2 regions of the Paraburkholderia sp. SIMBA_027 genome follow, and region 2 is predicted to be linked to the other one. Evidence: riboswitches for the same ligand, from Rfam matches in the RefSeq annotation. Region 2 holds a riboswitch; the other holds the start of a gene.

Region 1 (15,708 bases), on a different contig from region 2:
GGGCCGCCGAAGCCCATCGGCACGCCGAAGCGCTGCGAGTTGCCCACGGCCACGTCCGCGCCCCATTCGCCGGGCGGCGTGAGCAGCGTGAGCGCGAGCAGGTCGGCGGCGGCGATCACCGCGCCGCCCGCGGCGTGCACGGCCTGGGCGAGTTCGCGGTAGTCGCGCACGTCGCCGTTCACGCCCGGATATTGCAGCAGCACGCCGAAGGCGTTCGCCTGCGCGGCCTCGGCGGCGGGGCCGACCTTCACTTCGATGCCGATCGGTTTGGCGCGCGTCTGCACGACTTCGAGCGTTTGCGGCAGCACGTCGTCGGCGACGAAGAACACGTTCGACTTCGACTTGCCCACGCGCTGCACGAGCGTCATCGCTTCGGCGGCGGCGGTGCCTTCGTCGAGCAGCGATGCGTTGGAAATGGCGAGGCCCGTCAGGTCGACGATCATCTGCTGATAGTTCAGCAGCGCCTCCAGACGGCCTTGCGAGATTTCCGGCTGGTACGGCGTGTAGGCCGTGTACCACGCCGGATTTTCGAGCACGTTGCGCAGGATGACGGCCGGCGTGTGCGTGTCGAAATAGCCCTGCCCGATGTACGAGCGGAACACCTGGTTCTTGTCCGCGAGCGCGCGCAGCGCGGCCAGCGCCTCGGCTTCCGAGCGCGGCTGCGAGAACGGCCCGAGCGGCAGCGTCTCGGTGCGGCGGATCTTCGCCGGAATCACCGCGTCGATCAGCGCCGCGCGCGACGCGAAGCCGAGCGCGTCGAGCATCGCTTGCTGGTCGGCCGTGTCGGGGCCGATGTGGCGGGCGGCGAAGGCGTCGTGCGCTTCGAGCGCCGCGAGCGAGAGAGCCGTGGGCGAGGTGTTCATCAGACGATCCGGGTGTTCGAGCTTCATGAGGTTTCCTGCCGGCGCGGGCGGCGCGTCGCGTAGTGCCGCGATGCCGCCGCGCCTGTGCGTTGGGACGGGCCTTCTGCGAAAGCCGTCCCGGGGTTTAGGCGCCGATGGCCTTCTCGTAGGCGGCGGCGTCGATCAGCGCGTCGAGCTTGGCGTCGGCGGCCGGCTTGATCTTGAAGAGCCACGACTCGTAGGGCGCGCCGTTCACGCCTTCGGGGGCGTCGACGAGCGCCGAGTTCGATTCGACGATCTCGCCCGAGACCGGCGCGTAGATGTCCGAGGCGGCCTTGACCGATTCGATCACGGCGATGGCGTCGCCCGCCGTGACGGCGCGGCCGGCTTCGGGCAGTTCGAGGAAGACGATGTCACCGAGCGCTTCCTGCGCGTGATCGGTGATGCCGACGGTCAGCGTGCCGTCGGCTTCGGTGCGGATCCACTCGTGCGATTCGGTGTATTTCAGATCGGCCGGGATGCTCATGGTTGCTCCAGTGCGTGGTTCGTTTATGACTTGAAAAGAGGGTGGGCGTGCGCGCCGGAATCCTTGCGGATCAGGCGACCAGCACCTTGCCGTTGCGCACGAACGGCAGTTTTACCACGCTTGCGGGAAGGGCTTTGTCGCGGATCTGCACCTGCACGACGTCGCCCGGCTGCACGCCCTCGGGCACGCGCGCGAAGGCGATGGATTCCTGCATCGTCGGCGAGAAGGTGCCGCTCGTGATCTCGCCGTCGCCGTGCGGCGTCAGCACTTTCTGGTGAGCGCGCAGCACGCCGCCGGCCTTGCCGTTTTCCTTCTGCAGGATCAAGCCGACGAAGGTCGAGCGCGTGCCGTTCGCTTCGAGCGCGGCGCGGCCGACGAACTCGCGCGGCGTCTTCAGGTCGACGGTCCAGGCGAGGCCCGCGTCGAGCGGCGAGACGCTGTCGTCCATGTCCTGGCCGTAGAGGTTCATGCCCGCTTCGAGGCGCAGCGTGTCGCGCGCGCCGAGGCCGCAGGGCTTCACGCCCTGGCGTTGCAGCGCGTCCCAGAACTCGCAGACGGCGGCGGCGGGCAGCACGATTTCGAAGCCGTCTTCACCGGTGTAGCCGGTGCGCGCGATCATCAGCTCGCCGAACGGCGTGGCGTCGATCTTCGCGGCGTTGAAGGGCTTGAGGATTTCGGTGGCGCTGCGCGAGGAGGGCGCGACGGCCCAGACTTTCTCGCGCGCGTTCGGGCCTTGCACGGCGACGATCGCGAGATCGCGGCGCGGTGTGATGGTGAGGCCGAAGCCGCCTTCGGCGTTGAGCTTCTCGAACCAGGCGATGTCTTTGTCGGCGGTGCCCGCGTTGACGACGGTGCGGAACGCGTCGTCGGCGAAGTAATAGACGATCAGGTCGTCGATCACGCCGCCTTCGGGGTTGAGCATGCAGGAATAGAGCGCCTTGCCGGGCGTCGTCAGCTTGGCGACGTTGTTGGCGAGCGCGTGGGCGAAGAATTCGCGCGCCTTCGCGCCCGAGAAGTCGACGACGCACATGTGCGAGACATCGAACATGCCGGCGTCGGTGCGCACGGCGCGATGTTCGTCGATCTGCGAGCCGTAGTTGACGGGCATGTCCCAGCCGCCGAAATCGACCATGCGGGCGTTCAGCGCGCGGTGCGTGTCGTTCAGCGGAGTGCGTTTGAGTTCGGTCATGAGGCCTCAGGCGGTCGCGAGGGTTTTCGTGCGACTCCGGGGGAATGTCCCGCCGGAATTCGAGCGAAAACGAAAAAGGCCATGCAGGACTCGCCGCAGGCACGATGCCCGTGGTCGGTTCTTGCATGGCCCCTCTGTCCTCGGTACCTGAGAGATTGCGTCGATCGACGCGCGCCCCTTCGGTGGGCAGCCTGAACGCCAGGGTTACGATCCCTCCGCCGTTCTACTGCCGCTCTCCAGAGTTGCGGACCTGAGTGCCGTCTCGCGCGTCTCGCACGCGGGTGCGAAACAGGCGAAGCAGCGGTCCGGCGCGCACGGTCCTTTTGCCTGAGAGTTTGTGGGTTGCCCCTTCGGCGGCGGCGTTGCGATTCGAAATTGACTCGACTCGCGAACGTCGCGCTCTCCCGGCGCGCGCAGCGATTGTGCTGGACGCCGGCGGGCTGTGTCAATGCGGAAAAATTAGGCGCACCGTGGCGGCGGAACGGGAGTGGAACCTGCGCCAGCCGGCCGCGCGTGCTGGCGGGCCATGCGCCGAACGCCGCCCGGCAAGGCTTGCGCGCATGCGGCCCCGAAAGAACCGCTCGCGCGCGACCGCGCATGCGCGCCAAAAAAAGAAACGGGCCGCGCGAGGCGGCCCATGTGATCGCGGTGGTTTTGCGCGGGCTTATTCGCCGATGGCGCGCGCCGCCGTATCGAGCTCCTGGTTGAGCACGTGCTGCTCGTCGCCGGAGATGCCGCCGCCGTGCTGCGCAGCCATGTCGTGCGCCTCGCCGCGGATCGTGTCGAGGCGGTGATGCAGCGCGGCGCCCTGCGGCGGCGGATAGTAGCCCTGGTTCACGCGCGCGTCGATGCGGCGCCCCAGGGTGTCGATGCGGGCGTCGACCTGATGCAGGCGGTCGACGGCCAGTTCATGCGGATTCGAGCCGGAATGCTGCGCGGGCGGGGTGACGACGCATGCGGCGAGCGTCGAGATCAGCGCGGCGGCGCAGCTCAGGCGGATGGCACGGTTCACACAATTCAATCGGGTCATTGAGACTCTCCTTGTTGTCGGTCCGGGGCGGGCTGGCGCGCGCCACGAACCCTGCACCCCGGAAGATGCAGAACGTTATCGCTCTGTTTCTGGCGTTGTTCGTCGGCAAACGCGTCGCGCGCGCCGTGCGATGACCGCACGGCGGCGCAGACTTGTAACCGTTTGTATGGACCTTTCAGACGCGTCGGCGGTTTGCAAGCCGCGCGGCCTCGCCGGGCAGTCGGTTCGCGCGAGGTTCGCGCTGCGTGCTCACTGAGCGCGCGTGAAGGCGATCGTGCGGCCTTCCTCGGCGCTGCGCATCGCCAGCTCGACGATCGTCATCACGTCGACGGCGTCCTGCGGACTCACCGGGAACGGCGTGCCCTCGCGGATCGCGGCGGCGAGCGCGCGGTACAGGTCGGCGTAATTGCCCGCGGCGTTGGGCACGTCGCGGTCGGACTCCTGGCCGTCGTCGGCCATGACGTGCAGTCGGCCCGCTTCGTTGCCGTCGCCGAAACCGGGCTGGCCGGGGCGCAGGCCCGCCTTCAGCTGGTCCTCCTGGGTATCGAGCCCGTTTTTCAGGTAGCTGCCGCGCGTGCCGTGAATCGCGAAACGCGGCGCGTACGCGGCCAGCGCGCTCGCGTGCAGCACGGCGTCGAGGCCGTCGTAGCGCAGCACGAGGTGCGCGTAGTCGGGCGCGCTGGCGTGGTCGCGGCGCGTGTGCACGAAGGCCGTGACCGACTCGGGCGCGCCGAACAGCGCGAGCGTCTGGTCGATCAGATGCGGCCCGAGGTCGTAGAGCAGGCCGCCGCCGCGCGTCGCGTCCTCGCGCCAGCGCTGGCGCACCTGCGGACGGAAGCGGTCGAAGTGCGATTCGTAATGCGTGACGCGGCCCAGCTCGCCGTTCGCGATCAGCTGCTTGACTGTGAGGAAGTCGCCGTCCCAGCGACGGTTGTGGAACGGCGCGAACACGAGGCCGCGCTGCTGCGCGATGGCCGCGAGCGTGCGCGCTTCCTCGGCGGTGAGCGTGACCGGTTTGTCGACGAGCACGTGCTTGCCGCGCTCCAGCGTGCGGCGCGCGAGTTCGTAGTGCGTGTCGTTGGGCGTGGCGATCACGACGCATTCGATCGCGTCGAGCGAGAGCAGCGCGTCGAGATCGGGGACGATTGCGGCGTCCGGATAGTCGGCCTGCGCACGCTCGGCCTGGCTCGTGGCGATGGCGGCAAGCGTGACGGGCAGATTCGCCGTGCCGCTATGGGCGATCACGGGTGCATGGAAGGTCTGGCCGGCGAAGCCATAGCCCATCAGGCCGATTTGCAGCGGTGCTGTCATGTAAGCGCGTCCTCTTTCCAGCGTGGGAGCGGCACGGCGGGTAGCGATGCCGCGGGTGGCGGGAGCCCGTTATTGTGGCACGCACGACGGCGCGCGTGGCGGGGCGCTGCGGGGACGGATCGGCGTGCGGCTGGATCGGCTGGTCGACGCGGCGTGTCGTTGTGACACGACGCTGTGACCTGATGCGCGCGGGATGCGGCGTCGCGCCGTTAGCGGGGCGGCATCGGCGCGACACCGCATCGTGTTAACATCGCGGCTCTCGCGTGAAGGGCCGCCGCGCCATGAGCATCGTCTGCATCATGCGCAGGGTTTGCGCCGCACGCTACCCGGCAGTACCACCCGTTTTTCCAATCCAGCAACGATGTCCGCAGGCCTGAATCCCGCCCAGAACGAAGCGGTGCGCTATCTCGACGGTCCCTGTCTCGTGCTCGCCGGCGCGGGCAGCGGCAAGACGCGCGTCATTACGCAGAAGATCGCCCATCTGATCGAAGCGAAAGGCTTCGAGCCGCGCCATATCGCCGCCGTCACCTTCACCAACAAGGCCGCCGCCGAAATGCGCGAGCGCGTGGGCAAACTGCTCGAAGGCAAGACGCTCACGACGCCCGGCAAGGAAGGCCGCAAGGTGCCGGCGAACCAGTTGACCGTCTGTACGTTCCACTCGCTGGGCGTGCAGATCCTGCGCCAGGAAGCCGAGCATCTGGGACTCAAGCCCCAGTTCTCGATCATGGATTCGGACGACTGCTTCGCCATGATCCAGGAGCAGGTGGGCTCGACCGACAAGGGTTTCATCCGCAAGATCCAGTCGATCATCTCGCTCTGGAAGAACGGTCTCGTCATGCCCGAGCAGGCGCTCGCGACGGCGTCGAACGAGGACGAGCATCAGGCGGCCATCGTCTACCGCAACTACATGGCGACGCTGCACGCCTATCAGGCCGTCGATTTCGACGATCTGATCCGCCTGCCCGCCGAACTGTTCGCGAAGAACGAGCCGGTGCGCGAGCGCTGGCAGAACAAGCTGCGCTATCTGCTGGTCGACGAATACCAGGACACCAACACTTGCCAGTACGAGCTGCTCAAGCTGCTGGCGGGCCCGCGCGCGGCGTTCACGGCCGTGGGCGACGACGACCAGGCGATCTACGGCTGGCGCGGCGCGACCATCGAAAATCTCGCGCAACTCGGCAAGGATTATCCGAAGCTGCACGTGGTCAAGCTGGAGCAGAACTATCGCTCGACCGTGCGCATTCTCACGGCGGCGAACAACGTGATCGCCAATAACCCGAAGCTGTTCGAGAAGAAGCTCTGGTCCGAGCACGGCATGGGCGACACGATCACCGTCACGCCCTGCAACGACGAGGAGCACGAAGCCGAATCGGTCGTGTTCCGTCTCTCGGCGCACAAGTTCGAGCGCCGCGCGCAGTTCCGCGACTACGCCATTCTTTATCGCGGCAATTTCCAGGCGCGCATCTTCGAGCAGGTGCTGCGCCGCGAGCGCATTCCGTACGTGCTGTCGGGCGGGCAGTCGTTCTTCGACAAGGCCGAAATCAAGGACATCTGCGCGTATCTGCGTCTGATCGCCAATCACGACGACGATCCCGCGTTCATCCGCGCGATCACGACGCCGCGCCGCGGCGTGGGCAACACCACGCTCGAAGCGCTCGGCTCGTTCGCGGGGCAGGCGAAGGTGTCGCTGTTCGAAGCGGTGTACATGGGCGGCATCGAGGCGCGGCTGTCCGCGCGCCAGGTCGAGCCGATGCGCGTGTTCTGCGACTTCATGCAGCGTCTGGCGGAGCGAGCCGTGAAGGATCCGGCGACCGTCGTGCTCGACGAACTGATGGACGCGATCCACTACGAGGCGTATCTCTACGACGCCTTCGACGAGCGCCAGGCGCAGTCGAAGTGGCAGAACGTGCTCGAATTCCTCGAGTGGCTCAAGCGCAAGGGCACCAAGCCCGAGCAGGAGATCGGCGAAGACAGCGAGGCGACGGGTTACGACAACACCGACGGTCTCGCCGACACCGGCAAGAATCTGATGGGCCTGATCCAGACCGTCGCGCTGATGTCGATGCTTGAAGGCAAGGAAGAGGACCCGGACGCGGTGCGCCTGTCGACCGTGCACGCGTCGAAGGGGCTGGAGTATCCGCACGTGTTCCTGGTGGGCGTCGAGGAAGGCATCATGCCGCATCGCGGCGGCTCGGAAGACGACATCGTCGACGATTCGCGCATCGAGGAAGAACGCCGCCTGATGTATGTGGCGATCACGCGCGCGCAGCGCAGCCTGCATCTGAACTGGTGCAAGAAGCGCAGGCGGGCGCGCGAGACGGTGGTGTGCGAGCCGTCGCGCTTCATCCCCGAAATGGGACTCGACGAAGCGCCGCCGCCGACCGCCGAGGAAGCGCCGATGTCGCCGAAAGACCGGCTCGCGAGTTTGAAGGCGCTGTTGCAGAAGGGCTGATCTGATCGCCCGCGCGCACGCGTCCGGCTGAAAGGGAAAGGGCCGCATCGAGTGTCGATGCGGCCCTTTGTTTTTGTTACGCAGTTTGCGGCGCGCGGCTTACTTCGCGGCGCTCACCATGTAATCGACGGCGGCCTTCACGTCGGCGTCCGAGGCGTTCGAGCCGCCCTTGGGCGGCATCGCGCCCTTGCCGTGCAGCGCGTAGTTGTAGACCGTGTCCATCGGGTCCTTGAGGCGCGGCGCCCAGTCGTCCTTGTTGCCGAACTTCGGCGCGCCCAGCACGCCCGCGGCGTGACACGCCTGGCAGACCTGCGTGTAGAGCGCCTTGCCGGCCTGCGCGGCGTCGGCGCTTTGCGTCGCGCCGCCTGCCGCAGGGTTGCCCGAAGCGGCCTGCGGGATCGCGGCGATGGCGGCCGCGGCGGCGGAGGCCTGGGCAGCGTTCGCATCGGCGCCCGATGCGGCCGGCGCTGCCGCCGCTGCGCCCGACGCCGCGTTCGCCGCGCCCGGCGCGGGCTTGGGCGGATCCTGGAAGTTCGCGCCGCCGTGATTGGCCATGTAGGCCACGGCGAGGCCGATTTCGTAGTCGCTGTAGTCGTCGGGGCTGGTGCCGCCGCGCGGCGGCATCGCGCCCTTGCCGGAGAGCGCGGTGTGCCAGAGCGTGTCGTAGCCCTGGGCGATGCGCGGCGCCCAGTCGCCCGTGTTGCCGAACTTCGGCGCGCCCGCCGCGCCGCTCGCGTGGCAGGCGGAACAGACGGCCTGGTAGACCTGCTCGCCGGTCTTGTAGACGCGCGGCGCGTTGGCGTCGCGGATCGACACCTGGGCGATCGGCGCGATGCGCGAGGCGACTTGCTGGGCGGAGAGTTCGTCGGTGCCCGCGCCGGTGCGCGTCGTGTTGTCGACGTAGTAGGCGAGCAGAACGATGATGACGATAGGGACGGCAAACCCGGCGATGACAGCGGCGATCAACTGGCCGGGCGTTTTGATCGGGGCTCCGTGGGGTGCTTCGCTCATGCTTGTCTCGACTCCCGTTGGTATTGTGGTGAGCGGTACAGCAGGACGGCAACGGCCTTGCGAATGATCAAACAGGAACGATTATAGACGCAAGGTTTCGCGCCCGGTGGCGGTGCGCGGGGGCGCTTAAGCGGGCGTTTACCCGCATCGATGCGCTTGTCTTGCCTGCTTTACCGGGGGTTGGGCGCGGTGGGGCGTTGGCCTTGGTACGCGGCTGCTGCTTAAAAAGCGTCGGATCATAGCGCATCGGGCGCGGGTGTCGTCGCATGGGTTTGCGCGTGTGGGTGCGTTTGCCTGGGGGTGCGCGTACACCGCTGCCGGCCCGGTCCCGGCGGCCCGCGCGCGGTGGACGTTGTCATCGAAACCGGGTATCCTCTCGGTCTCTACGGCGCTGCTATCCCCGTATTTTGCGGTCTGGCTGGCAGCGCTTTCGCACGAATGAGCCTGGGTGTTTCTCCTCCACGCCAGTTCGCGCGAGTCACGCGCCCGTAGCTCAATGGATAGAGTACTGCCCTCCGAAGGCAGGGGTTGCTGGTTCGATCCCAGCCGGGCGCGCCAAAATTTGCGTATCACGTCGGAGTAGCAGATCAAACTGCACAAAGCCGCACCGACCCGCATCAAGCAAGGCCCTATGGCGCAAGCCTGGGGCCTTTGTTTTTTGCGCTCCCCTCACACACCCAGCCACTGCGCACACGCCGCGCGCATGCGCTCCACCACCGCGGGCCACGGCTCCTCGCGTCCTCGTCTGAACAGCCGCACCGTCTCGGGATACCACGGCGAGTCGTCGCGGCCATGCATCCAGCGCCAGTCGACGTCGTACGACGGCAGCAGCACCCAGCACGGTTTGCCGAGCGAGGCCGCGAGATGAGCGGTCGACGTATCCACGCAGATCACGAGATCGAGTTGCGAAATGAGCGCGGCCGTGTCGGTGAAATCGTCGAGATCGGCGCCGAGCGGCAGGATCGGAAAGCAGGCGGGCAACGACAGTGCTTCGTCCTCTCCCGCGCCTTTTTGCAGACTCACGAACTTGACGCCCGGCAGCCCCCAGAGCGGCGCGAGTGCGTTGAGCATCGGCAACGAGCGGTGCGCGTCGTTGTGATGTTTCGGATTGCCTTTCCAGACGAGACCGATGCGATGTCCCGCGCCGAGATCGGCGAGTCGCGCGCGCCAATGTTCGACGCGTGACGGACACTGCGCGATGCGCAGCGGCGGCGGAATCGTGTCGAGTGTGGTGCCGAGTCGCAGCGGCGCGCTCAGCGGACTGATCCAGCAATCGAATTCGTTCGCGCGCGCGAGCGCGGCTTCGTGGCTGAGCACGACGTCGACGCCTTCGACTTCCGCGAACAGGCGATGCAGCGGCGCAACGCACGCAAAGGCCACGCGCGCCGTGCCGCGTGCCTTCAGCGCGTGCAGATATCGGCCGAACTGCAACATGTCGCCGAGTCCGTCTTCCTGCCAGACCAGCAGCGTCTTGCCGGTCAGCGGCTCGCCTTGCCAGCGCGGGCAAGGCAGCATCGACTGCGTGGCGTGCGGCGCGAAGCCGGGCATGCCATAGCGACATTCGTATAGCAGAAAGCCTTCCTCGAAACGCCCCACGCTGATGAGCAGCGTGGCGAGCCGGAACATCGCATCGCCGTAATCGGGGCGCAGCACGAGCGCGCGGCGATAGGCGCTTTCGGCGTGATCGAGCTCGCCGAGCTCCTTCATGATGCTGCCGATGTTGAAGTGCGTTTCGGCCATGTCGGCGCGCAGCGTGAGCGCGTGATGAAACGCGGCGAGCGCGTCATGCAGACGTCCGAGCGCGAGCAGCGTGCAGCCGAGATTGTTGGCCGCTTCGACGCGGTTCGGCGCGAGCCGCAGCGCTTCTCGATAGGCCGATTCCGCTTCGGCCACGCGCTCGGTCGCGTGCAGCACGCAACCGAGGTTGTAGTGCGCGTCGGCGAAATCGGGGCGCAGCGCGAGCGTTTGCCGGAAGGCGTTTTCCGCTTCGGGCAGACGCTTGAGCGCCGTGAGCACGCAGCCGAGATTGTTGAGTGCATCGGCGAAGTCGGGGCGCATCTGCAATGCGAGGCGGCAGGCCAGTTCGGCTTCGGGCAGACGGCCGCGCGCCTTGAACAGCGCGGCCAGATTGTTCAGCGCCTCGGGGAACTGTGGTTGCGCGAGCAGCGCCTGACGATACGCTTCTTCGGCCTCGTCGAACCGCCCGCGCTCGCACAGCAGATTGCCGAGGCTGTTGCTCGCCATCGCGCACTGTGGATCGGCGGCGAGCGCTTCGCGATACGCCGCTTCGGCCTCGTCGAGCCGGCGCTGGTCGTGCAGCACCGCGCCGAGGTGGTAGCGCGCGCCGACGTGTCCCGGTTCCAGTGCGAGCGCCGCGCGTTGCGAGGCCTCCGCCGAGGCGTAGCGGCCAAGACGCTGCAACACGAGGCCGCGATGATGGTGAGCGTCGATGTCGTCGGGGCGCAGCTCGGTCAGGCGTTCATAGGCGGCTTCCGCTTCGGCAAGCTGGCCGAGTTGCGCCAGCGTCGCGCCCAGTCCGCGATAGCCCTCGGCGAAATCCGGCGCCGCTTCACTACAGCGCACCCAGAACGCTTTCGCCCGTTCGGGCTCGCCCGCGCCCGACGCGCAGGTGGCGGCGAGCTGGAGCGCGTGCGCGAGCGCGGCGTCATTGGCGCTTGCCGTTTCGCCGACGATCGGGGCGAGCAGGGCCAGGGCATCGGCGAATTGCTGGCCGGCGCAGAGCGTCGTGGCGTCGCGCAGGATGGCGTCGTGCGAGCGGAGGGGCGTGCGTGTTGCGGTCACGGTGGTCGAGGCAGGAGCAGGACGCCCAGATTAAGCGAAGCGCGCGTGCCGCGGCGGCCGGAATTGAGCGCGGAGCACCGCCCAATTCCGGCAATCGCGCGGGCGCATTAATCACTTTTCAGGCTGTAAGGTGAATGCCGTCGCAATGCCGGAGCAATGCCGGAGCAATGGCGTTTCAATTACGCAATTCGCATTGCCGCATATAAAACCGTATCAGGAAGCCATCGGCGCGCATCTTCGTCGAGCACGGTGCGATCGCCGGGAAAGCCCGCCACGCGGCGCATCGGCGGGGATGGCGCGGCTCCCCTGCAAGCAAGATTCAGGAAGGTGCTAAAGATTTTCCGGCCAGGGTCGTTATCACAAACAAGGCGGCCGGCCATCGCACCGCTGCCGTTACCAGGGCTGACTGGCCCCATCTGGAGAATATCCATGCTTGGAATCAATACCAACATCAACTCGCTCGTCTCGCAGCAGAATCTGACGGGCTCGGGTAGCGCACTTTCGCAGGCGATCACGCGCCTCTCGTCGGGCAAGCGCATCAACAGCGCAGCGGACGATGCAGCAGGTCTGGCGATCTCGAACATCATGCAGACCCAGATCAACGGTCTGAATCAAGGCGTGTCGAACTCGAACGACGGTACGTCGATGGTCCAAACCGCATCGAGCGGTCTGGCTTCGCTGACGAGCAGCCTGCAACGTATCCGCCAGCTCGCTACGCAAGCAGCGAACGGCTCGATGACGGACGACGATCGCGCGGCACTCCAGAAGGAAGTGACGCAGCAGATCTCGGAAGTGAACCGTATTGCGTCGCAAACGACGTACAACGGCATGAACCTGCTCGACGGCTCGATGGGCACGGTCACGTTCCAGGTCGGCGCAAACGTCGGTCAGTCGATCACGCTGAACCTGTCGCAAGACATGTCGTCGGCCAACCTCGGCACGGGCGTTCCGCAAGCTGGCAACACGCTGGGTTCGTTCACGAACCTGTCGCTCGACTCGACCGGCGCGCTGAGCTCGGACGCTGGCGGCGCAACGACGGCTGGCCCGGCAACGATCACGACGATCAACGTTCTGTCGGACGGCAGCGGCGGCTTCACCCTGACGGACCAGAACAACCAGGCTGTCAGCTACGCGGACGTCTCGGCTGCGTTCTCGGGCGCAGGCGTCACGTCGGATGCGAACGGCAACGCCGTCATCGATTCGAGCGCAGCTTCGGCAGGTGCAGCAGGTTCGACGTTCGCTTCGGCTATCGACACCGCCATGTCGGGTGCGAGCACCAGCGTCGGCTTCACGTCGGCAGCTGACGACGCAGTCGGCGCACAGATCGACTACCTCAACACGACGTCGAAGGTTTCGGACATCAACATCAGCACCGCAAGCGGCGCAAGCATGGCGATGGAATCGATCGACAACGCGCTGACCACGCTGAACAACCTGCAGGCAACGCTCGGCGCGGCACAAAACCGCTTCAGCGCGATCGGCTCGACGCAGCAAGCTCAGTCGACCGACCTGGCAAGCGCACAGTCGTCGATCCAGGATGCGGACTTCGCGCAGGAAACCGCCAACCTGAGCAAGGCACAGGTTCTGCAACAAGCTGGTATCTCGGTGCTGGCACAAGCGAACTCGCAGCCGCAGCAGATCCTGAAGCTCCTCCAGTAAGGCGCTTCCGGCTGCAGGCACCCGGCGCGCGGTTTGATGCGCGCCGGCCGTGCACCCGTCGGGAGGCTCGCCTCCCGATTGTCGTTTCCAGCATTACTGTTTTCAAACCGCACGTTAAACCGCGCTAACCCGCCTTGCCGACGCACGGAGCCTTTTCATGTCCACCGTAACCGGATCCACCACCAGCGCGATCGCGAGTGCCGTCGCTACCACGACAGCCGCCGCCAACGCAACGGTGCAGTCAGCCGCCCAGTCGATCATCAGCGGCTCGACCAATTCGTCGATGGACACCAATTCGCTCGTGACCGCGCTCGTCAATGCGAAGACTGCGGGGCAGGCTGCGACCATCGCCGCCACGCAGACGCAGGACAACACGCTGATCTCGGCCTACGGCACGCTCTCCGCGGCACTTTCCGCGTTGCAGGCAGCCGTCGAACCGCTCAGCGACGGCGCGACGCTCGGCACGTTCTCCACCACGCTGAGCGGCACCGGCGTGACCGCCTCGGCGACCACCGGCGCCATCGCGGGTTCGTACTCGCTCAACGTTTCGCAGGTCGCCACGACCCAGGTGCTCACCTCGGCGGGCTACACCGCGACCACGAGCCTCGCATCCGGCCCGGCGACGATGACGCTCTCCGTCAACGGCAAGTCGAGCACGATCAACCTGACCAGCTCGAACAGCACGATCGCGGGCATCGCGTCGGCGATCAATTCGGCCAGCGACAATCCTGGCGTGATCGCCACCGTGGTGACCGGCTCGGACGGCGCCCACCTGGTGCTGCAATCGTCCTCGACCGGCGCGTCGAACGGCATCAGCATCAAGGTCAACGACACCAATACCGATTCGAGCGGCAACGCCGACGCGCTGAACAACCTCGCCGTGACGACGACCGCCGGCGGAACGATTTCGAGCGCCAGCGACCTCACCGCGACGGACGGCAGCGGCAAGACGTACAACCCCAGCCAGTCGACCATTTCCGGTTCGGGCTGGACCCAGACGCAGGCCGCCCAGAGCGCGTACTTCACGCTGGGCGGCGTGGGCGTGACCAGCGACACCAATGCCGTGAAGTCCGCCCTGACCGGCGTGACGGTGAATCTCACGTCGGCGGCGGTCGGCACGACGCAGACGCTGACGATCGCGCAGGACACCAGCGCGGAATCCGCGGCGATCGACAATTTCGTCACGCTCTACAACACGCTCGTCACGACGGTGAACTCGCTGACGGCGTACTCGTCGACCTCGACTTCGCAGGGCGTGCTGCTCGGCGATTCGACGGTCAACATGATCCAGAATCAGCTCGCGAAGATCGTGGGCAGCGGCGTGGGCACCGGCACGGCGAAGTCGACGCTGGCCGCGATCGGCATCACGCTGCAGGCGGACGGCACGCTGTCGGTCGACGACACGACGCTCAGCGACGCGCTGCAGAACAACCAGTCGGTCGTGGCGTCGCTGTTCAATCCGACGACCGGCATCGCCGCGCAGCTCGACGACAGCATCACGAACTACACCTCGGCCGGCGGTATCATCCAGAACCGGACGGACGCCATCAACTCCGATCTGACGAGCCTCACGAACCAGCAGACGCAGCTCACCTCGTGGCAGGCCCAGCTCACCAGCATGTACACGGAGAAGTTCTCCGCGCTCGACACGCTGATGGCGACGATGAACAACAACTCGCAGTACCTCACGCAATTGTTCGGCGGCACCAACAGCGCAGGTGCGCTGGCCACCAACAAGAGCTAACGCCCGGCAGGGAGCGAACCATGCAGAACGCAAGCACGATCGAGCGCATCTGGGCGATGACGAAAGACCTCGAGCAGGCGGCCGCCGTCGGCGAGTGGGAACGTGCAACGCAGCTTGCGATGGAACGCTCCCCGTTGCTGATGTCGCTCGGCGCGCAGCCGCCGCAGGAATTCATGGCGCGTCTGCGGATGATCCACGAGATCGACGCACGCATCGTCGAAGCCGCGCGTTCCGCGCAGGTCGCGCTCGGCAGCGAGTACCAGGCGAGCATGCAGGCAAGCCGCAATGCGGGGCGTTATCTGAGCATGGCGCGCTACTGACATTACTGAAGCGCTGCCCGCTGCGCCCTGCGCGGCGCACGCATCGTCATCGAGCCCGCCTTGCGCGGGCTTTTTTGCGTCCGTCGTGAATGGGCGGGTTTTTCGTGCCGTCCGGGAGCCGCCCGCACGCGCGCCCGGCGCGGCAGAAAAGCGGGTCGCGACTGCCCGCCATCTGGCGTTCCCCAATTCTCTTCGGTCTCCGCGTGTTTTCGCCGGATTTCTCGCGCGAAACGCGCCTGGAGGGCAAATTAGCGCCCGTTTTGGCGCTAGCTCGGCCCATCGACGCGCGAACCCCCGCCTCATAATTTGACGGTTCCGACTTTCCGACGCACGTGCGCCTTTTGTCATGACCGCCTTCCTTACTCCGGATCGCCCGGCCTCGCCTGCGGCCGAAGCGCAGCACAATCGCGACGTGGCGCTCGCCATGCAGAGCGCGATCGAACATCATCGCCAGCAGCAGTACGACGCGGCCGCCGCGCTCTATCGCTCCGTGCTGCAAATCGCGGGCGATTACGCCGACGCGCACTATCACCTCGGCGTGCTGCTCATGCAAACGGGGCGCCCCGCCGATGCCGTGCCGCATTTCGAGGCGGCGCTCGGGCAGGTGCCGAAGAACGGTCAAATCTGGGTCTATTACATCAACGCCCTGGTTGCCAGCGAGCAGACCGAGGCGGCGCGCATGGCGCTCGAACTCGCGCGGCAGCACGGTTTGCCCGAGCCGGCCGTGCAGACGCTGCGTGCGCGCATCGAAGGGGAAGACGAAGCGCCGGTCGCGGCTGCGCCTGCGCCGGATACCGCCGTCGAGGCCGAGGCGAGCGCCGA
Region 2 (15,708 bases):
GGTTAGCTTTCGGTTGTGGGTTACAGTTTGAAATTCGGTTGTATTTCGTTTTATATTGCGCAATCCTATTTGGAAATTGTCTGCGGCCCATAGATCTGCTGCTCCGGCACATCCGGGGCAAGTTTCGTTGTCGTTCGCGCTTCGCCCCCAAGTAGCGCGATTTGTGCCGGCCACTGTGGCCGGCATTTTTTTTGGTGAACTTCCTAATTAGGTAGTCCTGTTTTAGTACGATGGAGTTGCCCCTGCAATTCAGGACACGCGGACACTGTTAGGTTGATGGCACCGCTGCGCGTCTGAACTCGCGAGGCGAGCGGTATTTCAGGGCTTTGTGCGGGTGGCGCTCATTGTAGTGCTCAAATGCGATGGCCAGACGCGAGAGCGCTGTTGGTGCGTCGGACTTGTCCATAAACGCGACGTAATTGTGCTTCATGGTCTTCACGAATGATTCGGCCATGCCATTGCTCTGCGGCGAACGGACCGGCGTGGTTAGCGGCTCAAGTCCCAGTTCACGAGCGAAGCTGCGAGTGCGGTGGTCGCTGTATGCCGAGCCATTGTCCGATAGCCATTCGATGGTTTGCGTAGCCTGCGTGGTGCCGAAGCGCTGTTCGACGGCAGCCAGCATCACGTCGCGCACCACATCACCACTATGGCCGCCAGTCGTCGCCGCCCAGCTAATCGCTTCCCGGTCGCAGCAGTCCAGGGCGAACGTGACGCGCAGCGGTGTGCCATCGTCGCACCGGAACTCAAAGCCATCGGAGCACCAGCGGGTGTTGCTTCGGTCAACAGCAACACGACCGCCATGCCGTCGAGTGTCTCGTCGCACGCCGGGGCGCCGCAGCAGCAACTGATGCTCACGCATAACCCGATACACGCGCTTGTGATTGATGCACGGCGCGCTGGTCTGTTCCCGACTACGGCGCAGCAGTGCCCAGATACGTCGGTAGCCGTACGTGGGGAGGTGCGCTACATCGGCCTGAATCTCGTGGACCAATGCCGAGTCGTCAGTCGGTTTGGCGCTACGGCCGTCGCGCCAATCGGGCGAGCGAACCTGTTTCGCTGCTACACCAGAGCGCGCCACGCCGAGAACTTCGCAGACCGTTTTCAAAGGTCGTCCCCCGGCAGCAAGGGCGAGCGCGCAATCAAGTTTTTTGAGCGGCCCCATTCAACAGCTTCTTTCAGGATTTCGACTTCCATCGTCTTTTTCCCGAGTAGCCGTTGCAGTTCCTTGATTTCCTTGATTGCGGCGGCCAGCTCAGATGCGGGCACAACGGTCTCGCCAGCCTTCACCGCCGCCAGACTGCCTTCCTGATATTGCTTGCGCCAGCCGAACACCTGGTTGGCATTCACGCCGTGCCGGCGTGCCACCGCCGACACGGAGGCGCCCGGCTCCAATGTTTCCTGCACGATGGCGACTTTTTCCTGCGCGGTACGCCGACGACGGCGCTCCGGCTCGGTCAGAATTTCGATGGATTCCACGTAATGACTAGGCTTACTGTTAGGCACAAGACTATCTCTATTTTAAGAGAGTCCTCGTGTCCTCAGATACGCGGGGCTGCTCCATACGACGTGAAGTCGCGTGGACGATTGTTCCATTTGTGTTCGCCCGGAAGAGGAACCGATTGTTCGGTCTATCGTAACCTCCTCGTGTCCTTCATACGGAGCACGGTAGGTCCAATTGTCCGTCCTCGCCGGCGTACTGGCAAAGGCAGGTGACCCGTGAGGTGACTGTTGGAGTAGTGGATATGAAGACGCGGAGAAGGCGCATGGTGGACAGTAATATTCGACTACTTCTTTCAGGATTTCTGCCTCCTGCGTCTTCTTGCCAAGCAGACGCTGCAGTTCCCTGATTTCCTTCATCGCTGCAGCCAACTGTGAGGCTGGTACAACGGCCTCTCCAGCTTTCACCGCCGCCAGGCTGCCGTCCTCGTATTGTTTGCGCCAAACAAACACCTGGTTTGGGTTCACCCCATGCCGACGGGCAACCGCCGAAACCGTTGCTCCCGGCTCCAGGGTTTCCTGCACAATGGCCACTCTCTCTCGAACCGAACGCAGACGACGGCGCTCTGGCTCAGTCAGAACTTCAATGCTTTCCACAATTTGCGTAGGCTTGAAACTAGTCACAAGACTACCTCCTATTTTAAGAGGTGCCGCGTGTCCTGAGAATCAAGGGGCTACTCCATGGAACAGCTTCAGACGTGCAGAACAGCTATGATGAAATGGTCTCTAAGACATACATTACAATACCGACGTCCTGGAGGTTGCAGTCAGGCATAAGTATGGCTCATTCTCCACGCCTGTCAGGGCCGCTTTTCGCCGGCGTGGCAGTAGCCCTCTTTGATAGACTATTTGACGGAAATCGATATGAAGCGGAAAAGCTTTGCCGATATGGACTGCGCCGTCGCGCTGGCGTTAGAGCAGGTCGGCGAGTGGTGGAGTCTGCTGATCATACGCGATGCGTTACAAGGCTCGACACGCTTCGAACAGTTCCGCGACAGCCTGGACATTTCGCCGACCGTATTGTCGAAGCGCCTTACGTACCTGATCAGCGCCGGGCTAATGGAGCGGTATCGAGATTCGGCTGACGCCGGCCGGGATTCGTACCGCGTCACAGCAAAGGGGCGAGACTTGTCCCCGGTGCTGATCGCGCTATTTGCTTGGGGACGCCGCTATGTCAAAGGGCATCGATGGGGCATAGATTTCGTGGACCGTGAAACCGGCGAGGCCGTCGACCCCGTGCTGATCGATCGCAATACAGGAAAAGAAGTCAATCGCAACGATCACGCTTTCGTACCCGGCAGATATCCCTCCGAAGCGACGCTCAAGCGCTTAAAGCCGCTTGAGCGCTAAACGGCTTCACATGCGCACCAGCCCGAATTCTGGCGTGAAGGAGTATGTTAGGTCGTACTTAAGATAATACCCAAGACACGGCGCAGCGGTTCAGCGGCCCCCCAAAGTAACTGGTCGCCAGTAGTCAGAACGCTGTAAATTCCGTCGCCAAGGTTCATCTTCCGTAGCCTGCCGACCGCGACCTTCAACGAACCGCTAACAGCGGCAGGACTCAGGCGCCGTATCGATTCTTCTCGGGTATTCGGAACGAAATCGACCCACTCGTTCCCATTCCCGATGAGTTTCTCCAAACTTTCGACGTCCCGGTCCTCCTTCAGCTTGAGCGTGATCGCTGCAGAGTGACTTTGCAGCGCCGCAACCCGTACGCAAAGCCCGTCGACGCGGATAGTGCCTGGCGCCAGACCGAGTATCTTGTTGGCCTCGACTTCGCCCTTCCATTCTTCGCGGCTAATGCCGTTTCCGAGATCTGAATCGATCCAGGTGATAATGCTGCCCGCGAGCGGCACACCAAATCGGGTGATTGGATAGTCGTCGCTCGCCGCAGCGAAGCGAGCGCGATCCAATACGTCAATGGTCGGCGTCGCGGGATCGGCGAGTGCCGCGCGCGTGTGATCCGATAGCGCGGTCATTTGACCAAGCAGTTCAGTCACATGGGTGGCACCCGCACCTGATGCGGCCTGATAGGTCATCATAGACATCCAATCGACGAGCCCAGCTTGGAGCAGCCCGGCCAGGCCAACGAGCGATAAGGTGATGGAACAATTGCCACCGATAAAATTCTTCACCCCCGATGCGATAGCCGCGTCGATGTGTACTCGATTGACCGGGTCGAGAGCGATTACGGAGTCACTGTCCATGCGCTTTGCCGATGCCGCGTCGATCCAGTAGCCATTCCAACCGGCGGCCCGCAGAGCGGGGTAGATTGCCTTCGTGTAACTGCCGCCTTGGCACGTGACGATGATGTCCATCTCTGCGAGTTGTTCGATCGCGTGGGCGTCACGTAGTGTGTGCTCTCTGCCTCTATGATCGCGCGTGCGCTGGCCAGCGGCCGATGTACTGAAATACGTCGGCGCGATGTGCGCGAAGTCGTTTTCTTCCCGCATACGCTTTAGAAGGACGGAGCCGACCATGCCTCTCCATCCGACCAATCCCACTTTTCTCATGTTTCGCTTTCCCCGGCAGGCATGGCCTGCTCGCACGCCCACAATCGGTTGAAGCCAATACTCTCCGTCATCATTACCTGGCGGCTTTGGATAAAATAGCCGTTATTTGCATGGTGCCGTACTTCCTTGACGGTCCGACGAGAGGGTGAGCCTGTCTCGTCAGGGGGGCATTTGCAGGTCCTCAGCTGCTGGCGCGTGGCTATACTGTCGCTTGTCTTACTCGACCCGATAGCTTGCGGGTGCGCCTATCTAGAGTTCGTCGATTCCAACATGTTCACTGATTGTTACTGCACACAATTCCGGCGCTCCGCGAATGCACTGACCGGGGTCTACGACGACGCTCTACGTCCTGTCGGTTTAAAAATCACGCAATTTTCACTTCTGCGTGCACTGGAGCGCCTCGACGCGGCGACTTACACGGAGATTGCAGGCGAAGTCGGACTCGACAAGACCACTATTTCTCGCAACCTCAAGCTCCTGATCGATGCCGGATGGGTTAACGTAACCTCTGAGGCCGACGCTCGCGTCAAGGTTGCGCGATTGAGCAAAGAGGGCGCCGAAAAATTGCGCAGTGCCGAGCCTTACTGGAGGCGTGCCCAGAATCGGGTTGAGCGTGATGTCCAGAGGTTCATGAAAGGCGCTGCCAAGGAGCGCTTGCTCGAGGCGCTGGAGTCGCTGCAGCGTCCGGACGACCGGGGCTAGAAAGGCGGCCTGCGAACGCTTTATTTTGTCGCGCCATTCACAAGGGTTAATCCTTCCTGACGGGCAACCGCTCCAGCGAATAAGATGCACCTACAACCATTTGCAGGCCTGATGGTTGCTCGGATATTGAGTGCGGCTTGCCGCTTCACTATCGGCCATAGAGTTTTAGCTACATTTATTTGAGGAGCGCGCAATGCCGACATACGTTGTGACGGCAGCTGAGGGCCGTTTCACCCCCGAGGAAAAAGGCGAAATCGCAAAGGGAATCACACATGCCCACAGCAGTGCGACCGGGGCACAGGGATTCTTTGCGCAAGTCATATTTTCCCCTGTCGCCGCAGGCAATCACTTTCTCGGGGGGAAGCCACTGAAAGCAGACCACATTTTTGTACATGGTCAGATTCGGGCAGGGAGAACGAACGAACAGAAACAGGGCCTGCTCGACGGCATCGTGGGTGTCGTGGCGCGTGCTGCAAACACCGACAGCCGCTACGTTTGGGTCTACCTGGCTGAGTTGCCCGCCGCGCAGATGGTGGAGTATGGGAAGCTGCTGCCGTCTCCCGGTGGCGAGTTGGCTTGGCTGGAGTCAATGTCTCAGGAAGATCGGGACTATCTGACCAGCGTTGGACGATAGGTCGTTGCGCAGCGAGGCGCGAAGTTCAGTGCGGTGCGTCTCATAGACACACCGCACTGCAGACGATACGCAGAGCAGAGAAAAGATAACAACACACCCGGCGCGGATACGTGATCCGCCCCAGCTCGCATAGGTCAGAAGAACCCGAGCGGCTTCGCGGCGTAACTTACGAGCAGATTTTTCGTCTGCTGATAGTGATCAAGCATCATCTTGTGGTTTTCGCGCCCGATACCGGATTGCTTGTAGCCACCGAACGCAGCGTGCGCAGGGTAGAGGTGGTAGCAATTGGTCCAGATGCGACCTGCCTGAATCGCCCGACCGAATCGGTAGGCACGATTGCCGTCACGCGTCCAGACGCCCGCTCCGAGGCCATAGAGCGTGTCGTTCGCAATCGCGAGTGCTTCTTCCTCATTCTTGAAGGTGGTAACGGAAACAACGGGCCCGAAAATCTCTTCCTGGAAGATTCGCATCGAATTGTTTCCGCGGAAAATGGTCGGCTTCACGTAGTAGCCGTCGCGCAGATCGCCGTCCAGTCGGTTTTGCTCGCCGCCGATCAAACATGTGGCGCCCTCGTCCTTGCCGATCTGCAGGTATGACAAGATCTTCGATAACTGTTCGTACGAAGCCTGCGCCCCGATCATCGTGTCGGGGTTGAGCGGATGTCCTTGCTTAATGGCGGCCACGCGTGACAGAGCACGTTCCATGAATTTTTCGTACGCGGATTCCTGGATGAGTACCCGCGACGGGCTAGTGCATACCTCGCCCTGATTCAGGGCAAACATCGCAAAGCCCTCGAGTGCCTTGTCGAGGAAGGAATCGTCTGCGCTGACGACGTCATCGAAGAAGATGTTCGGGCTCTTTCCGCCCAACTCGAGCGTGACCGGAATGAGATTTGTGCTCGCGTACTGCATGATGAGACGGCCGGTCGAGGTTTCGCCCGTGAATGCCACTTTCGCCACCCGAGAGCTCGATGCTAGCGGCTTGCCGGCTTCCACGCCAAAGCCGTTAATGATGTTCACGACCCCCGGCGGAAGCAGATCGGCGATCAGCTCGATCAGCACCAAGATTGACGCGGGAGTCTGCTCAGCCGGCTTCAGCACCACGCAGTTGCCGGCCGCTAGTGCGGGCGCGAGCTTCCACACCGCCATCAGCAGCGGGAAATTCCAGGGGATGATCTGTGCTACGACGCCAAGCGGTTCGTGAAAATGGTATGCGACGGTATCCTGATCGATCTCGGCCAATGTACCTTCTTGCGCCCGCACGCATCCTGCGAAATAGCGGAAATGGTCGATCGCGAGCGGTAGATCGGCGGCACGCGTTTCACGAATGGGCTTGCCGTTGTCGATCGTCTCCGCAACGGCGAGACGTTCGAGGTTGTCCTGCATTCGGTCGGCGATCCGATGCAGAACGAGTGCGCGTTCGGCAGGCGAGATAGCCGCCCAGGCTCCCTTGGCAGCGTGGGCGGCGTCCAACGCCATCTCGATATCTTCTGCCTGAGAGCGCGGTACGTCACACAGCGGCTTACCTGTGATTGGGGAAACATTGGTGAAATATTCACCGGCCAAGGGCGGAACCCATTTTCCACCGATGAAATTGTCATACTTGCGTCGATAGGGGAACGACGTCGTCAGATGTTCAAGGTCAGCATGATTCATGGAGTGTCTCGCTTGAGATTAGAGGGACGCAGGACGAAGAGTGTCCTCAACACGGACCAGCGGGGGGAGGCGCCAGGCCCTGATCGGGACGTTCCGTTACGGATCGTTGAGTTGCACATGCGCGTCGACGCGTGGCCGGCCAAGCATCCTCGCGGCTTCCTCGTGCCGGGTGATGGACAAAATTGCGGTTTTGTGCAAAATCGGGACTCGCGGAACGAATTGGCAGCGTCATAGGTGCATAATTTGGAAGATTGAAGATTATTTAGATGTAGCTACAATCATTGCGTCCGGTCTGCGCCACATGGCAGGCCGCGAATGCACCGGTGCCTCGTTTCTGCTGGATGATCGTTGGCCACCACTGACTATGGGGCACGAACATGAGTACTGGACATACGTCCCGATCAAACCAGGCAAAATTTTGGCGCGAGCCTGGCTTCGCGGATGCTGAACTGATGACTGCGAGCTATCGCACCCATCGGTTTCCGCCGCATGCACACGATGAGTTCGCGATCGGCGTGATTGAACGCGGGGCACAGGCATTTCTCGAGGGCCGCGGTCGACGGTTAATCATGCCGGAAGGCGCGATCTGCGTGATCAATCCCGGTCAGCTGCATGAAGGGCGTCCGGCAATTGAGGGCGGTTGGGATTACCGCATGGTGTACGTGTCCGCGTCAGCTCTGCTCGGCCTGGTGCGAGACGCGGACGGCGCACCGCAGCGGTCCGTGCATTTTCCCGATGTCGTGATGGATGACCCGGATACGATGTTGCTATTTCGCACCGCACACATTTGCTCGGAATCTCACGACGCGAGCCAGCTTGAAAAGACATCCCGACTGACAACCGCGATGACCCAACTCGTGTTGAGGCACGCGTCTACAGCTCGTCGGCCTTCCATCGGGGGAGCAATGCCAGGGGCGGTGAGGCGGGCGCGTGACTATATCGATGCCCATTTTGTGGATAATCCGTCGCTCGACGTAATCGCCCAGGTAGCAGGGATGAGCGCTTACCACCTGCTGCGCGAGTTCAAGAAATCAGTCGGGGTCGCGCCCCATGCGTACCTTGTGCAACGCCGAGTCGCGCTGGCTAAGCACCTTGTGCTTCGGGGGGTGCCGCTGCGGCAGGTTGCCATTGAGGTCGGCTACTGCGATCAAGGGCATTTGAGTCGGGAATTCAGTCGCTTCTTCGGCGTGCCGCCGGGTATCGCTCGGCAGTAAATCCGCAAGTTTGTCCAAATCCCCGGCCGGTATGTGGCTGAAGCTGTGCTCACTATTCACCTGATTCGGGAGCACACTATGATCGATCTGCGAAGCGACACCTGCAGCCAGCCTACCAAGGCCATGCGCGACGCCATAGCCAACGCACCAGTCGGCGACGACGTATACGGCGACGATCCGACCGTCAAAGCACTTGAGCGAGAAGTCGCGGAACTGCTTGGCAAGGAAGATGCCGTTTACATGGTGACGGGCACGATGACCAACCAGGTCGCGATCCGGGCGCACACCGAGCCGGGCGATGCCGTGCTCTTCGATCAAAATGCCCATGTCTACATTCTTGAAGGCGGTGCGCCGGCGGCGTTCTCTGGAGTGCTCCCGCGTCTGCTGCCCGGCGTGCGCGGCGTATTCACCCCGGAAGACGTGTCGAATGCACTCGGCGTGTCGCATCGGTTCTTCCCCAACACGATTCCCGCACCGGTCAAGCTGCTGTGTCTGGAAAACACCCACAACATCGGTGGCGGCAAGGTGTGGCCGATCGAGCGACTTCAGGCTGTCTGCGAGCTTGGCCGACAGCGCGGGCTCGCATTGCACCTGGACGGCGCGAGGCTATGGCATGCGACAGCTGCCACCGGGATTCCCGAGCGCGAATACGCCCGCCACTTCGATTCGGTCAGCGTCTGCTTCTCGAAAGGCCTCGGTGCGCCGGTAGGCTCAGCGCTGGCTGGCTCCCGTGACTTCATTGCTCGCGCGCGTCGTTTCAAGCAGCAAATCGGCGGTGGTTTCCGCCAAGCCGGGATTATCGCGGCAGGTGCGCTGCATGCACTGCGCAATCATCGTGAACGGCTTCAGGAAGATCATGAGCATGCTCGAATGCTCGCCAACGGTATCGCAGGTCTGCCTGGCATTTCGCTCGATGTTTCCGCGATCGAAACTAACATCGTGCGTTTCGGCGTCTCTTCGCTTCCCGCTGGAACATTCGTCGAGCGTCTTTACGACAAGGGTCTGTATGTACTGCCGTCCGGCGCAGATGGCGTACGCGCCATTCCTTATCTGAACATAACTCGCCAGCAGGTACAGGAAGCCATCGATATCATTTCGGTCGTCGCACAAGAGAACGCACGTAACGCTGGCGTGAGTGGACCTGGCGGCAAGGTGTCGTCTGGGGCCGGCTATTAATTACATTTTTTGGCGTCAGCCTAAAGTATTACCTTGATAGCAGTAAAAGCGGGGGTGACGATGCCCTCGTGACGGTCGCTATCTCTCGATCAGCTCGTCACACCAACTCGTTGGTGGCGCGTGGCAATGCGCGCAAGTGCGTTGCCACGCGTCTATCGAGAATGGCAGGGCGGAACCAAAGGCTCGAGCGATCAGGAAGTCAGTGCGCGTCTCGACGCAGTCGTTCATAGGGTGTGCACACGACCGGGGCAGATAACGGAGCGCACGTTCAGGTTGGCACCGATCAATTTGTCGAAAGGGAGTTCCGACCTGTCACTTTGCAGAGGAATGTCTCGCAAATTCGAACGGCTGCACAGGATTGGCGTGAGTGGAGCAGCTGCCTCACGCGTTGGCGATGCAGGGCGTACTACTCCTGCCGTTGGAAGGATCCACTCCTCCGACAAGATGCATCGGGGTGTCCGCGTCAAGCGGTGAGCCTAGCTATTGTCCGATGCATGTCATGGTAGTTTTGCAATCGTTGTATTCGTGCATCACGGGAGAGACCGCTCGATTGAGCGGCGCCGATGGAGCAACCGCCCCGGAAACTCTCAGGCAAAAGGACCGTGATGCGAGGACGCTCTGGAGAGCGGCGCCTCGTGCGCCCACCGAAGGGGAGCCACCGCCGTAACGCAACAGGGACAGTGGCGAAACTCTCAGGTAAACGGACAGATGGGGCATCCGCGTCGGCGACACATATCGCTGGCGATGCTCAATACAATCTGGACCAGAACATGTCACGAATCGCCATCATTGGCGCCGGTATTACCGGCGTCACTACCGCTTATGCCCTTTCGAATCACGGCCATAGCGTCAGTGTCTTCGAGCGGCATCGCTATGCCGCAATGGAGACGTCCTTCGCGAATGGTGGCCAGCTCTCGGCCAGCAATGCGGAGGTATGGAACAGCCGTGCCACTGTCCTCAAAGGACTGCGTTGGATGTTCACACGCGACGCACCGCTGCTACTGAATCCGCGGCCAAGCTTACACAAGTACGGCTGGATTGCCGAGTTTCTCGGAAACATCCCGCGATACGAAGCGAACACGATTGAAACTGTGAGGCTTGCGATCGCTGCACGCGCACACCTATTCCACATTGCGGAGCGCGAGGGCATCCAGTTCGATCTCGAGCAGCGCGGAATCTTGCACTTCTATGCAACGCGCAAGGAGCACGAAGCAGCAATGCGCGTGAATACCTTGCTGCGAGCGGGGGGGCTGGATCGTCGCCCAGTGACGCCGGAGGAGATGCGCGCAATCGAGCCGACTCTTCACGGCCGCTTTCAAGGAGGATTTTTCACTGAGTCGGATTCGTCCGGGGATATCCACAAATTTACCGGAGGGCTTTCATCGGCCTGCGAGCGTCGCGGTGTGCAATTTCACTACGACACGGCAATCGACAGCGTCGAATCCGTGGACTGCGGCAAGATTTTGATTTCTTCCGACCAACGACGCGAAGTCTTTGATCGCATCGTCATCTGTGCCGGCGTCGGCAGTCGCCGGTTCGCTGCGATGCTGGGCGATCATGTGAACGTCTATCCAGTCAAGGGCTATTCGATCACGGTACATCTGGATGATGAACCGAGTCGGAGCAGCGCTCCCTGGGTGAGCATCCTCGATGACCGCGCGAAGATCGTCACCAGCCGTCTTGGGACAGACCGGTTCCGGGTTGCGGGCACAGCAGAGTTCAACGGCGTGAACCGGGATATTCGTTCGGATCGGATCGAACCATTGATCAATTGGGTGCGTCGATACTTCCCTGTCGTCTCCACTTCGCGAGTTATTCCATGGGCAGGACTGAGACCGATGCTGCCAAGCATGCTGCCGCGCGTGGGTCGTGGCAGGCGCCCTGGTGTCTTTTACAACACGGGACATGGTCATCTGGGCTGGACTTTGTCGGCGGCAACCGCGGAGGCCGTTTCCTCCATGATCGGTGTAGATTGAGCGAATGGCAACATTGCCGTTTGCCAACAGAGCGTGCTTTGCCACAACTCGCCCGGATAGAGTTCGGAAACTCCCATTTGCAAGTCAGTCGCCTGCAAGTGCAGTGGCAGATCGACATCACCTCGGTCTATCGGGTTTTTGTCTTTCCGCAGCAGCGGCGAAAGTACGGTAACTACGGGCCCCTATCGTTTTTATAGATGAGATACTACTTTGATAGTAGTATCTCATCTATAGCGGTGTTCGCCCTCATAGAATGGGACCGGGCACCACGCCACATATCACGCAGAGCGGGACATTCGATGGCAGACAATATGAGCAACCGTCATGAAAGGCTTAGAGTTCTTATCCTTGGCGCTGGCGCACTGGGTGGTTACTATGGCTCCCGCTTGATCCAGGCCGGCGCTGATGTAACGTTCCTGGTGCGTCCCCGGCGCGCTGAAGCGTTGATGCGCGATGGATTGCGTGTATCGAGCTCATTGGGGGACTTCTCTTCGGCGGTCCGTACGGTGGCCGCGGACGCAGTGAGGCCGGGCTACGACCTGGTCTTGCTCACCTGCAAAGCGTACGACCTCGACGACGCCCTGAATTCGTTGGCGCCCGCGCTAGCCGGCGCAGCCGGTATTCTCCCCCTGCTGAACGGCATGGCGGTGTACGACACGCTAGACCGTCGCTATGGTCGAGCGCGTGTGCTGGGGGGCGTCTCGTATATCGCGGCGTCGAGCGCAGAGGACGGCAGCATCGTGCACATGGGCAATCAGGACAAGCTCATTGTCGGTGCGCGCCATCCGTCGCAACGCGATCTGGTCGGGCAGCTCCATGCGGCGTTCGCCGCCACATCGGGCTTGCGTGTGTTGTCCGAGAGAGTTGATGCTGACCTCTGGCAGAAGTGGGTAATGCTGTCCTCAGGCGCAGCCGCGACCTGCCTGATGCGCGGGCGCTTGTGCGATATCTTGCGAACGTCTGATGGCAAGAACTTGATCTCCGCATTGATCGAAGAGTGTGTAACTGTCTCCAGGGCGGAGGGCTTCGATCTCAGCCCGCAGGTCGTGGACGGCGTCCGTCGCTTTTTGCTGGATGCAGAGTCGACCTGGGCCGCATCCATGATGCGCGATATTGCGCGACTCTCCCCGCGTATCGAGTCGGAAGCGATCGTCGGTGACATGATCGCCCGCGCGGCACGCCACCAGATCGATACGCCATACTTGCGGGTTGCCTATGCGCATCTGCAAACGTACGTCCTACACAGCGCGAATTAATACAAGTGCTATTGGCGCAACCCTCACCATCGGTGCTGCGCCCCACCTGGCTATCGATCCGAAGAGTATCAGGCGCTACGCGCCGAGCGCGACGCTGCGTGCCGAGCTTCAGGAAGCGAAACCAGTTGGTAGAGACTACCGGCTTCGCACTGCGCGGTCATCTTGCTGAGCTGGGCGCGGAGTTTATGATGAGTGCCGGACGTGGACTTCACGCTGTCGCAGCCGGGCATGCCCGACGACATCGCACGAGCATCGTCGCGTGGTGGAAGCCATGCGCGCGTTCCAAGAAGCCGACTTACCGATGCTCACGCGTGGCGGGGGCACGTCGATGTGCGGGCAGTCGGTCAACGCGGCGGTCATCATCGACGCGTCGAAGTACCTCACGACCATCGGGGAAAACCGATGAGACGAGCCTCGTGGCTAAGGTGCGGCCGGGCGTGATCTGCGATCAGCTCAACGACGCCGCCGCGTTGCGCGAGCACCTCGCGGCGGGCGGCCGACGCGCGGAAATTGTCTCGGGTCTGCTCGGTCCCGTGGAGAGATACGGCGACGCCATCCGCGAAGGCTTTCCCAAACTCAAGCGCCGCGTCGCGGGCTAAAGCGCCGACCAGCTGCAGCCGGCGAACGATTTCAACGTCGCGCGTGCTGGTGGGCTCCGAAGGTACCGGCGTTTCCGTGCTGCGCGCGAAGACTACGCTAGTCATCAACCCCGTACATCGCCTGCTCGTGGTGTTCGGATTCCCGACCATTTTCGATGCCGCCGATTGCGTGCCGCAACTTCTGCCACGGTCGCCGATCGCGATGTGAGAGCTAGACACGGGCATCGTCGAAGGCTTTCGCGAGCGTTGCATCGCGCTGGCTGACATCGTCGATTTGTCAGAAGGCAATGCTTCGCTGATCGTCGAATTCGGCGCGTTCGACAAGGCCGTGGCGATGGAATTCGCGCAGCGCGCGGCGGCACTCGCGCCTGAGTTGTCGGGCACGCCGTCGGCGCGGCTCGTCGACGATGCCGCGCTCATGAAGCGTTTGTGATCAGCCCGCGAAACCGCCGCGTCGGCTACCTCCATCGGCGACGACATGTCGAAGCCCGATCCGGTCGTCGGCTGGGAAGATGCCGCCGTGGAGCCGCGCCATCTCGGCGCCTACCTGCGCGAATTCTCGGCGCTGTTGGAATTGTACGGCTACAAAACGAGTGTGTACGGCCGTTTCGGCGATGGCTGCATTTACTCGGGCATCACCTCGACCTGCGTAACGGGCAAGGCCTGAAGCCGTGGCGCGAGTTCCTGTTCGACGCCGCGAAGCTCGTCGTGAAGTACGAAGGCTCGCTGTCGGGCGAACGGTGCGACGGCTAGGCGAAGGGCGAGATGCTGCACCTGATGTACTCGCCGGAACTGATGGAAGCGTTCCGCGCCTCCAAGGCGATCTGGGATCCGCGCGAGCGTATGAATCCGGGCAAGCTGGGCGATGCCATGCCGGTGGACGACAAACCTGCGCCTCGGCACGACCTATCGTCTCTTACATGTGTCGCGCCAGTTCACGTTCGGCGATCTAGCGAAGCCCGACACGTTCGCGCGCGCGACGGAGCGCTGTATCGGCATGGACAAGTGCCGTTCGCTGGGCGGGGACAAGATGTGTCCGAGCTATCGCGCGTCGCGCGAAGAGAAGTATTCGACGCGCGGCCGCGCGCGTCTGCTCTTCGAACTGCTCAAGGGCGAAGTGATCGAGAACGGCCGGCAAAGCGCGGCCGTGAAGGACTCGCTCGATCACTGTCTGGCCTGCAAGGGCTGTCGCAGCGATTGCCCCACGCATGTGGAAGTCGGGAATCACAAGAGCCACTTGCTTTACGAGTATCACAAGTACAAGCGCCGTCATGTGATGGACGCGGTGGTGAGCCGCACCGGCAAGTGGCTGCCCGCCGCCACGCATGCGAGCGGGGTGGCGAATGCGCTGATGCGCAATCCGTCGTTCCGCAAGGTGAGCGCGAAATTCTTTCTCGCCCGAAGACGTGAAGTTTCCGGCCATCGCCGCGAAAGCTTTCCGCAACGGCGCGAGCGCGAAGCGCCTGCTCGCGCTGTGTGAAAGCACGACAAGCGGGAGGAGGAAGCGCATGCCCGTTCTGCTATGGGCCGACACATTCAACAACGGCTTCACGCCCGAAGCGATGGAAGCGGCGGTGCGCGTGTTCGAATCGAAGGGCCTCGAAGTGCGCCTGCTGAGCAGGCACGTGTGCTGCGGATGTCCGATGTACGACGCGGGTCTGCTCCACCGACATTTTCATGTCAACCGCGTAAGCCGGTAATCGGCCGACTATAGTTCAAAAGAATCTCGTCTCCACGAGCGCCACCAGCTCAGGAAGATTCGGCATCTCAGATCACTCTGCACGGTGCTCATGACCATCGATTAGTTATCGCCACATCTGAAATATTAGGTAAGGCATGCTAAGGTATCGAAAGTAGATTGCCGTTGCGCATGAGGATAGGTGAGTCGCACTGATCTTGCCGACCTAGCTTTTGGTGCATTCGTCGGAGCGGCGCGCGCAAACGCCTTATTGGTCTACATTTTTCAATACATGTGACAGCGATTGTCCCCGCAGTCATTTGATTAACCCGAACAACGCCAACACTGTGGATACGAACAATCTGATTCAGGTAATAGAATATTCAATCTTCAGAAAGACTACTGACAGCTTCGATGTTCTTCAGTGCGCAAAGATCGATGCAGCGCTGTCTTCAGCTCGGTACTATCAGCGAAACATGCTGAGATCCAAAAATTTCTCCAATGATCTGGATCATTTGGCGTTTTCGCTCGAGAACACTTGTATAAATGGTCTTTATTTAGAGTTTGGTGTGGCATCTGGGCGCACGATCAACCACATTGCTGGATTGAAAAGCGGACAGACAATCTACGGATTCGATGTATTCACGGGTCTGCCTGAGACATGGAGAACTGGCTTCGAGTCGGGCGCCTTCGGACGTGCCGCATTGCCGCCGGTACGGGAGAACTGCAAACTGATTTCAGGACTTTTCGAAAATACCTTGCCTCCATTTATAGAAGGCAAGTCCCGCGATATCGCATTCATCCATGT

Evidence for each region. Region 2 has a riboswitch for glycine ahead of SB764_RS34470 (D-amino acid dehydrogenase). Riboswitches for the same ligand answer to the same signal wherever they lie in the genome.
Region 1: linked by a shared signal. The riboswitch ahead of gcvT (glycine cleavage system aminomethyltransferase GcvT) and the one ahead of SB764_RS34470 (D-amino acid dehydrogenase) in region 2 are both predicted to bind glycine.

What each region holds. Positions count from the first base shown of each region.
Region 1 covers NZ_JAWRWY010000006.1:423,026-438,733, forward strand. Annotated here, with positions in the region: gene gcvP (aminomethyl-transferring glycine dehydrogenase) at 1-890, opposite strand, end outside; gene gcvH (glycine cleavage system protein GcvH) at 988-1,368, opposite strand; gene gcvT (glycine cleavage system aminomethyltransferase GcvT) at 1,439-2,557, opposite strand; glycine riboswitch at 2,682-2,807, opposite strand; glycine riboswitch at 2,864-2,974, opposite strand; gene SB764_RS14530 (hypothetical protein) at 3,222-3,569, opposite strand; gene SB764_RS14535 (oxidoreductase) at 3,837-4,898, opposite strand; gene SB764_RS14540 (UvrD-helicase domain-containing protein) at 5,260-7,350, shown strand; gene SB764_RS14545 (c-type cytochrome) at 7,450-8,361, opposite strand; tRNA gene SB764_RS14550 (tRNA-Arg) at 8,844-8,919, shown strand; gene SB764_RS14555 (tetratricopeptide repeat protein) at 9,031-11,163, opposite strand; gene SB764_RS14560 (hypothetical protein) at 11,343-11,594, opposite strand; gene SB764_RS14565 (flagellin) at 11,593-12,822, shown strand; gene fliD (flagellar filament capping protein FliD) at 12,980-14,566, shown strand; gene fliT (flagellar protein FliT) at 14,587-14,886, shown strand; gene SB764_RS14580 (tetratricopeptide repeat protein) at 15,233-15,708, shown strand, end outside.
Region 2 covers NZ_JAWRWY010000026.1:54,510-70,217, forward strand. Annotated here, with positions in the region: one part of gene SB764_RS34425 (IS3 family transposase) at 269-1,152, opposite strand; one part of gene SB764_RS34425 (IS3 family transposase) at 1,152-1,467, opposite strand; partial or broken gene SB764_RS34430 (transposase) at 1,777-2,085, opposite strand; gene SB764_RS34435 (winged helix-turn-helix transcriptional regulator) at 2,362-2,847, shown strand; gene asd (aspartate-semialdehyde dehydrogenase) at 2,895-4,010, opposite strand; gene SB764_RS34445 (MarR family winged helix-turn-helix transcriptional regulator) at 4,281-4,712, shown strand; gene SB764_RS34450 (tautomerase family protein) at 4,906-5,346, shown strand; gene adh (aldehyde dehydrogenase) at 5,481-7,001, opposite strand; gene SB764_RS34460 (AraC family transcriptional regulator) at 7,454-8,215, shown strand; gene SB764_RS34465 (threonine aldolase family protein) at 8,294-9,391, shown strand; glycine riboswitch at 9,915-10,004, shown strand; glycine riboswitch at 10,009-10,100, shown strand; gene SB764_RS34470 (D-amino acid dehydrogenase) at 10,162-11,367, shown strand; gene SB764_RS34475 (2-dehydropantoate 2-reductase) at 11,667-12,623, shown strand; gene SB764_RS34480 (FAD-binding protein) at 12,883-13,029, shown strand; gene SB764_RS34485 (hypothetical protein) at 13,040-13,222, shown strand; gene SB764_RS34490 (hypothetical protein) at 13,497-13,655, shown strand; gene SB764_RS34495 (FAD-linked oxidase C-terminal domain-containing protein) at 13,701-13,889, shown strand; gene SB764_RS34500 ((Fe-S)-binding protein) at 14,088-14,702, shown strand; gene SB764_RS34505 ((Fe-S)-binding protein) at 14,731-14,922, shown strand; gene SB764_RS34510 (class I SAM-dependent methyltransferase) at 15,248-15,708, shown strand, end outside.